3 regions of the Nitratireductor aquibiodomus genome follow, and region 1 is predicted to be linked to each of the others. Evidence: predicted binding sites of a transcription regulator. Region 1 holds the regulator's gene; each other region holds the start of a gene.
What was found. Region 1 encodes PhoB, which activates phosphate uptake and scavenging genes when phosphate is short. Its sites were predicted from a motif close to TGTCATNNANCTGTCAT; they were not measured.

Region 2: a site for PhoB is predicted at 954-970, ahead of BLW55_RS11235 (DUF2794 domain-containing protein). Genes of this name have one in related genera too.
Region 3: a site for PhoB is predicted at 1,168-1,184, ahead of olsB (l-ornithine N(alpha)-acyltransferase). Genes of this name have one in related genera too.

The regions. Positions count from the first base shown of each region.
Region 1 is NZ_FNSL01000001.1:2,071,516-2,073,779, reverse strand. Features, by position in the region: gene pstB (phosphate ABC transporter ATP-binding protein PstB) at 1-320, shown strand, start outside; gene phoU (phosphate signaling complex protein PhoU) at 343-1,053, shown strand; gene phoB (phosphate regulon transcriptional regulator PhoB) at 1,091-1,777, shown strand; gene BLW55_RS09840 (hypothetical protein) at 1,844-2,170, opposite strand; gene BLW55_RS09835 (DUF1328 domain-containing protein) at 2,261-2,264, opposite strand, start outside.
Region 2 is NZ_FNSL01000001.1:2,358,444-2,360,707, forward strand. Features, by position in the region: gene BLW55_RS11230 (DUF1223 domain-containing protein) at 1-476, shown strand, start outside; gene BLW55_RS11235 (DUF2794 domain-containing protein) at 983-1,366, shown strand; gene BLW55_RS11240 (GNAT family N-acetyltransferase) at 1,516-2,088, opposite strand; gene BLW55_RS11245 (Bax inhibitor-1/YccA family protein) at 2,179-2,264, opposite strand, start outside.
Region 3 is NZ_FNSL01000001.1:2,941,492-2,943,755, forward strand. Features, by position in the region: gene BLW55_RS14065 (PAS domain-containing hybrid sensor histidine kinase/response regulator) at 1-975, shown strand, start outside; gene olsB (l-ornithine N(alpha)-acyltransferase) at 1,232-2,107, shown strand.

The DNA.
Region 1 (2,264 bases):
CAGGTCTCTCCGGCGGCCAGCAGCAGCGTTTATGCATTGCGCGCGCCATCGCGGTTTCGCCCGAGGTGATCCTCATGGATGAGCCGTGCTCGGCTCTTGATCCCATCGCCACCGCCAAGGTGGAAGAGCTGATCGACGAACTGCGCGAGAACTACACGATCGTCATCGTCACGCACTCCATGCAGCAGGCGGCGCGCGTGTCGCAGCGCACGGCCATGTTCCATCTGGGCAATCTTGTCGAGGAAGGTCCGACGGACAAGATGTTCACCAATCCGGATGACAAGCGCACCCAGGATTACATCACCGGCCGCTTCGGTTGACGCACAGATAAGGAACCAGATCATGGGCGAGCACACAGTCAGCTCCTTCGATGAGGAACTCGGTGAGATCGACCGCCTCATCCGCGATATGGGCGATCTCTCCGGTGCGATGACCCGCGCCTCAACCAATGCCCTGCTCAACTCCGACACTGCGCTCGCGCAGCGTGTCATCTCCGACGACACGATCATGGATGCCAAGCAGCGCGATCTCGACGAGCGCGCGATCACGCTGATCGCCAAGCGCCAGCCGATGGCGCAGGATCTGCGCAGCGTTGTGGGCGCCATTCGCATGGCAGCCGACCTGGAGCGTATTGGCGATCTCGCCAAGAACATCGCCAAGCGCGTGAGCGCGGTCGGGCAGAGCGCCACGCCGCGCACGCTCGCCCATTCCATCGATGCGATGGCAGGTCTGGTGCTGCATCAGGTCAATGCGGTGGTCGAGCACTATGTGAAGCGCGATGCCGAAGCGCTGATCCGGTTGCGCGACGAGGATGAGAAGATCGACATCCAGTATACGTCGGTGTTTCGCGAACTGCTGACCTACATGATGGAGGATCCGCGCAACATAACGTCGTGCACGCATCTTCTGTTCTGCGCCAAGAATCTCGAACGCATCGGCGATCACGTGACGAATATCGCCGAAAATGCCTATTATGTGGTGACGGGGGAACAGCTTCCGGTCCAGCGGCCGAAGCTCGATGAAACACAGATGACGGTCGATGCGGATGCGTAGTCGGCCGTAGCAATGCCCTAGGAGAATGCCTTCCATGATTGCCCCCAAGGTCATGGTCGTTGAAGACGACGAACCGCTCTGCGTCCTGCTGAAATACAATCTGGAGGCCGAGGGTTATCAGGTAGAGATGATTTCGCGCGGCGATGAAGCCGAGGTGCGCCTGCAGGAAAATGTTCCGGATCTGCTCGTTCTGGACTGGATGGTCCCGGCTGTGTCGGGTATCGAACTTTGTCGCCGGCTTCGCATGCGCCCGGAAACCGAGCGCCTGCCGATCATCATGCTCACCGCGCGCGGTGAGGAAAGCGATCGCGTGCGCGGACTTTCCACCGGGGCCGACGATTATCTCGTGAAGCCCTTTTCGACGCCGGAGTTCGTGGCGCGTGTCCGCGCGCTCCTGCGCCGGGCCAAGCCGGAAGTGCTGTCAACGGTTCTCTCCGTCGGCGACATTGTGCTCGACCGGGAATCGCACCGCGTTTACCGGCGCAAGAATGAGATCCGTCTCGGACCGACAGAGTTCCGCCTTCTGGAATTCATGATGCAGCATCCCGGCCGCGTTTTCTCGCGCAGCCAGCTGCTCGACAATGTCTGGGGTGAAACGATCTATATCGACGAGCGCACGGTTGACGTTCATGTGGGCCGGTTGCGCAAGGCCGTGAATCAGGGCCGGCTTCCCGACGTGATCCGCACCATTCGCGGCGCCGGCTACGCTATCCGTGAAGCCTGAGACAGACCGACACAAAAACCCCGGCGCGGTTGCCGGGGTTTTCATATGCTGTTGCAGTCGGTCCGGTCACTTCATAAGCGTGCTCGCGGGCCTGCCATGTTCGTTCCGAGCAACCGCAAAGCTCGTCACCGGCTCAAGGGTGGCCGTCAGCTTGCCGTCGTCCGTAATGTCCCATTCCAGAACCGCGTCGTCGTAGACGAGCGCCGGATCAACGTAGACACATGTCGCCATAACCTGCGGAGCCTCATTTTCGAGCTCGCGCATCGAGAGAGGCCTTTCCGCCTCGCACTCCTCGAACGTCTCATAGACAGGCGTGGGGGCGGGCAGTTCGCGGCATTCGGCCACGTTGCCGGAGCAGCCGACAATCAGAAGAAGCGCAGCGATGTGTTCCATGGCGTTCTCCTTTCACTGTCTCCCCGAAGCGGAAGCCATGGATGGTCCGCCTCGCCGGGTGCCGCATTCGTTTACGTTGCGTCCCTTTGTTTAG
Region 2 (2,264 bases), 290 kb from region 1:
CCGTCTACACGCCGCAGGCCATCGTCAACGGCCGGCGCGACATGAATGGCGCGGACCGGGGCAGGGTCACTTCAACGCTCGAAGCCCTCGCAGGAACCGTGGACGGACTTCAGGTGGATATTTCCCTCAAGGACAGGGGCGACACCATCGTCGTCAATGTCGGCTCAATACCCGAGGCCCTGAAGGGCGAATCCGTTAATGCGCATCTGGTCTTTGTCGATTACACGCCACAAAGGACTGTGGAGATTCGCGCCGGCGAAAACCGTGGCCGATCGATACAGTATCGCAACGCGGTCAACCGCATCCAGACGATCGGCATGTGGGACGGCGCGGCCAAGAGCTTCGAGATGCCCAAGGCCGAACTGGTGCAGAAGGGCAATGGCTGCGCACTACTGCTCCAGCGCGTCGACAAAGACGGTCGACCGGGCGCGATATTGGGCGCATTTGCCATGAACCCCGGGGATGGGGGCCTATGAATATGGCCGCCGCGCGGCCTGGTCCCAAAAGAAAAACCGGCGCTGACTCATTCAGCACCGGTTTTGATCTCTTGGGACCGTTGCCCTGCTCGGACATCCGAGAGTTGGTTCGATCCGGTCATGACCCCGAGGGCGGGGGGGCTTGGGGTTTTCGGGATCCGTGTCCGGACCGAACCGTCTCAGGCAACGGTTGGATCGTTGCGGCACAATGGGGCGTGAGCTTGGACAAAATGCGGCAAGAAAAAGGCAAGTCATCACCAATTCCGACAGACGGTCCTGATTTGTGACTACCGGCTAACAATTGAGGCTTGCAGAGCAAGAATAGCCGTGCCGGCAAAAGATGTGGGTAACTCTAACCACTCTGATGAACCATGCCATCAAGAAGGATGAGGCGCTTTTCTTGAGCATCAAGCCCTGCCAGATGCAGCGCGGGGATTGCGGGCTTGCAATTCCGCCTATGGCGGGCGAACCTTCCCCTGTCACCAAATCGTCATGAGGTACAGCCAATGACAGATTACGGCAGCGCGGGGGAGGATAGGGACGGCTCCGGGATACTGATCCCGCTGCACGAGGCACGCAGGGCACGTTCCGATCTCCCCGTAACCTTCGAGCGGCGCGAACTTGATCAGATTCTGCGCATCTATGGCCGCATGGTCGCGGCAGGCGAGTGGCGTGACTACGCCATCGATCATCTCCGGGACCGGGCGGTGTTCTCCGTGTTCCGGCGAACCAGCGAAGTCCCGCTGTTTCAGATCGTCAAGGATCCCAAGCTGACCCGGAAGCAGGGCGCCTACAGCGTTATCGCCGCGACAGGCGCAATCCTGAAACGCGGGCATGAACTGGCACGTGTCCTGGCGGTGTTCGACAAGAAGCTGAAACTCGTCACCTAATGCATGTCGCTTTCAAATGAATTCATTTGAAAGTGTTACAGCGTCCTTTGCGCGTCTTATAAGACGCGCGGCGCTGTAGGGTCAGGACCGAAAGATGGTCTAGATCGTCCCTTGTGCGTCCGGATGGACGCACAACAATCTAACCGGCATCAACGAACCGACTCGCCCCGAAACAGACGTTCGGGGATGGAATCGGGATCGGGCGGCGCACGGTCGCCCTCATTCAGCGCGAGCTGCATAAACACCGTGTCGAGCCAGCGCCCGTGCTTGAAGCCGCTGCCGCGAAGAATGCCGGCATCGCGGAAACCCGCGGCCCGATGCAGTTTTACCGAGGCGCTTTCCTCCGAGCCGTCGCCAATGACAGCGACGATCTGGCGAAATCCGCACCGTTCGCACGATTCAACCAGTGCCTGCAGCAAAAGTCGCCCTACACCGCGACCCTGCGCTTCCGGCGCCAGATAAACGGAATCCTCGACCATGAAGCGATAGGCCCGTCTCGGGCGAAACGGACCCGCATAGGCGTAACCCAGAATTTCGTCTTCATTCTCCGCAACGATATAGGGGTAGCCATTGCGAACGAGCGCCTCCATGCGCTCGCGCATCTCGGCCTCGCCCGGCGGTTCCAGCTCATAGCTTGCCGTGCCCTCGGCAACGGCGTGCGCATAGATGCGGGTGATGGCCGGGAGATCAGCCGGGGTTACGGCGCGAATGGTGGGTTTCATGGAAACTCGTTGGTTGCTCTCGAATGAAGCAAAAGAAAGGGCGGCCCGAAAGCCGCCCTCTCCATAGCACTGTTTCTGGTTTCGCGCCCGCTACTCGCGATTTCCGAGGAACTGCAGCAGGAACATGAACAGGTTGATGAAGTCGAGATAGAGACGCAGCGCACCCATGATCGCCT
Region 3 (2,264 bases), 870 kb from region 1:
GGCGGCGCGGGGCTCGGCCTTGCCATCACCAAGCGCATTGTCGACGCGATGAATGGCGCAATCAGCGTGGCGAGCACGCCGGGCGAGGGCTCGGAATTTGCCGTGCTCCTGCCGCTGGGTGCGGAGGCGGAAGAGGCGGGCCGTGTCGAGCCCGTGCTCGAAGAGGTCAACGCCGTCATTCTCTCGCCCTTCGCGCAGGAGGCCGAAACCATCGCCATGACCGTGCGTGTGCATGGCGGACGCGCGGCGATCGCCGCCACTGCGGAGGATGCGGCACGACTTGCCGAAGAGAGCGGCCGGCCGTTCAACACGGTGCTGGTCGACGCCTCGCTTGAAAGCGACGATGGCGCGCTGATCACCCGTCTGCACGCGCTGGGCGTTGGCGGAGACCGCGCGCTCACGCTGATCACGCCATCCGAGCGCGGGCGGCTTCCCGCGTTTCGCGCCAGCGGCTATGGCGCGTTTCTCGCGCGGCCCGTGCGGGGCAGGACACTGCTGCGCCAGCTTTTGGGCAGCAAGAGCGAGGCCACCTGGCCGGCTGCGGAAACGCATGATCGCACACATGATGCCGGGACCATGGGCCGGCGTGCGGGCGGGCTCAACATCCTTGTCGCCGAGGACAACGAGATCAACGCCATGCTGGCGCGCGCGGCACTGTCGCGAGCCGGGCACCGGGTGACGCTCGTCTCCAACGGGCGCGAGGCGGTGGAGGCGGTGAGCGCGCCGGGCACGCGCTTCGACGCGGTGCTGATGGACCTGCACATGCCGGTGATGGACGGGCTCGACGCCATCAACGCCATCCGCCGTCACGAGGAGGAAACAGGGCTGGCACCACTGCCCATCCTCGTTCTCACCGCCGACGGGCAGGAAGAGACGCGCAGCGGCGTGCTCGCCCATGGCGCCAATGGCTTTGTCACCAAGCCGCTCGACCCGGACGAACTTCTGGCCGCGCTGGAATTGCAGGTTACGGCCTGAGAACAGGGTGGGACATACCGGTCCGGCCCCCGCTGTGACGGCCTCCTTCTCCCCGCACCACCGCGTCATCCCGGGCCTGACCCGGGACCCATTGAGAAGCGAGGCCGGGTTTCGCAGAAGGTGCTGCCGGTGGAGCAGGGGCGGTGCCCGCGCCCCAAGACCTGCTTGCCGCCTACCCCCGTGTGACGGTAGTGTCATAGTTCTGTCGCAAGCGATCACTATTTCAGCGTCAACGCCAAGCGGAGGAGAATCAGCAATGCAGGGCATCACGCTGAACCGGGCCCCTCTCGATGACCAGGCCGCAAGGCCGCCGCTCGCCGGCGATGCCGAGGATGCGCTTCTGGGCCGCATCGGCTCGCTCGAAGTGCGCCTTGCGCGCAGCGAGGAGGAGATTGCCGCGGCCCAGAGCATTCGCTACCGGATTTTCTACAATGAGATGGGCGCGAAAGCGCCGCTCGGCGCGCTGAATGCCGACCGCGATGCGGATGCGTTCGATGCCGTGTGCGATCATCTTCTGGTGTTCGACACCGCGCTTCCGGGCGAGGATGTGGACCGCATTGTCGGCACCTACCGGCTTCTGACGCCGGAAGGCGCGCGCCGGGCCGGAAAATTCTATTCCGCAGACGAATTCGCCATCGAAACGCTGATGGCCCGCCACCAGGGCCGCCGCTTTCTGGAGCTTGGACGCTCCTGCGTTCTGCCGCCCTACCGCACCAAGCGCACGATCGAGCTTCTGTGGCAGGGCATCTGGGCTTATTGCCGCAAGAAGCGCATCGACGTGATGATGGGCTGCGCCTCCTTCCCCGGCGTGGTGCCGGCCGCCCATGCGGAAGCGCTCTCCTTCCTCGGGCATTTTTGCCAGGTGGAGGCCGAGTGGCATGTGCGCGCCGTCGCCAGCCGCTATGCCCCGCTCGACCTGATGCCGAAGGAGGCGATCCAGACCCGCTCGGCGCTTGCCGCCATGCCGCCCCTCGTCAAAGGCTATCTGCGCCTCGGCGCGCGCTTTGGCGATGGCTGCGTGATCGACCATGATTTCGGCACCACGGATGTGTTCGTCGTGCTGCCGGTGGAGGCAATCTCGGACCGGTATATTAATTACTATGGGGCGGAAGCGCAGCGCTTTGCGGCTTGAGTTTCGGATTGGCTTTTTGCCGGATAATAATATTTTTAGAAATATTATTCGCGCTTTACTTTTGCAAAGGCTGCCTTGCCGAGCGTTGAGGCAGTCTTCGCATTCTTGGGCTGCCCCTTAAAATATCAAGAAGCGCGTTTCGCTAAGGCGCTTGCGA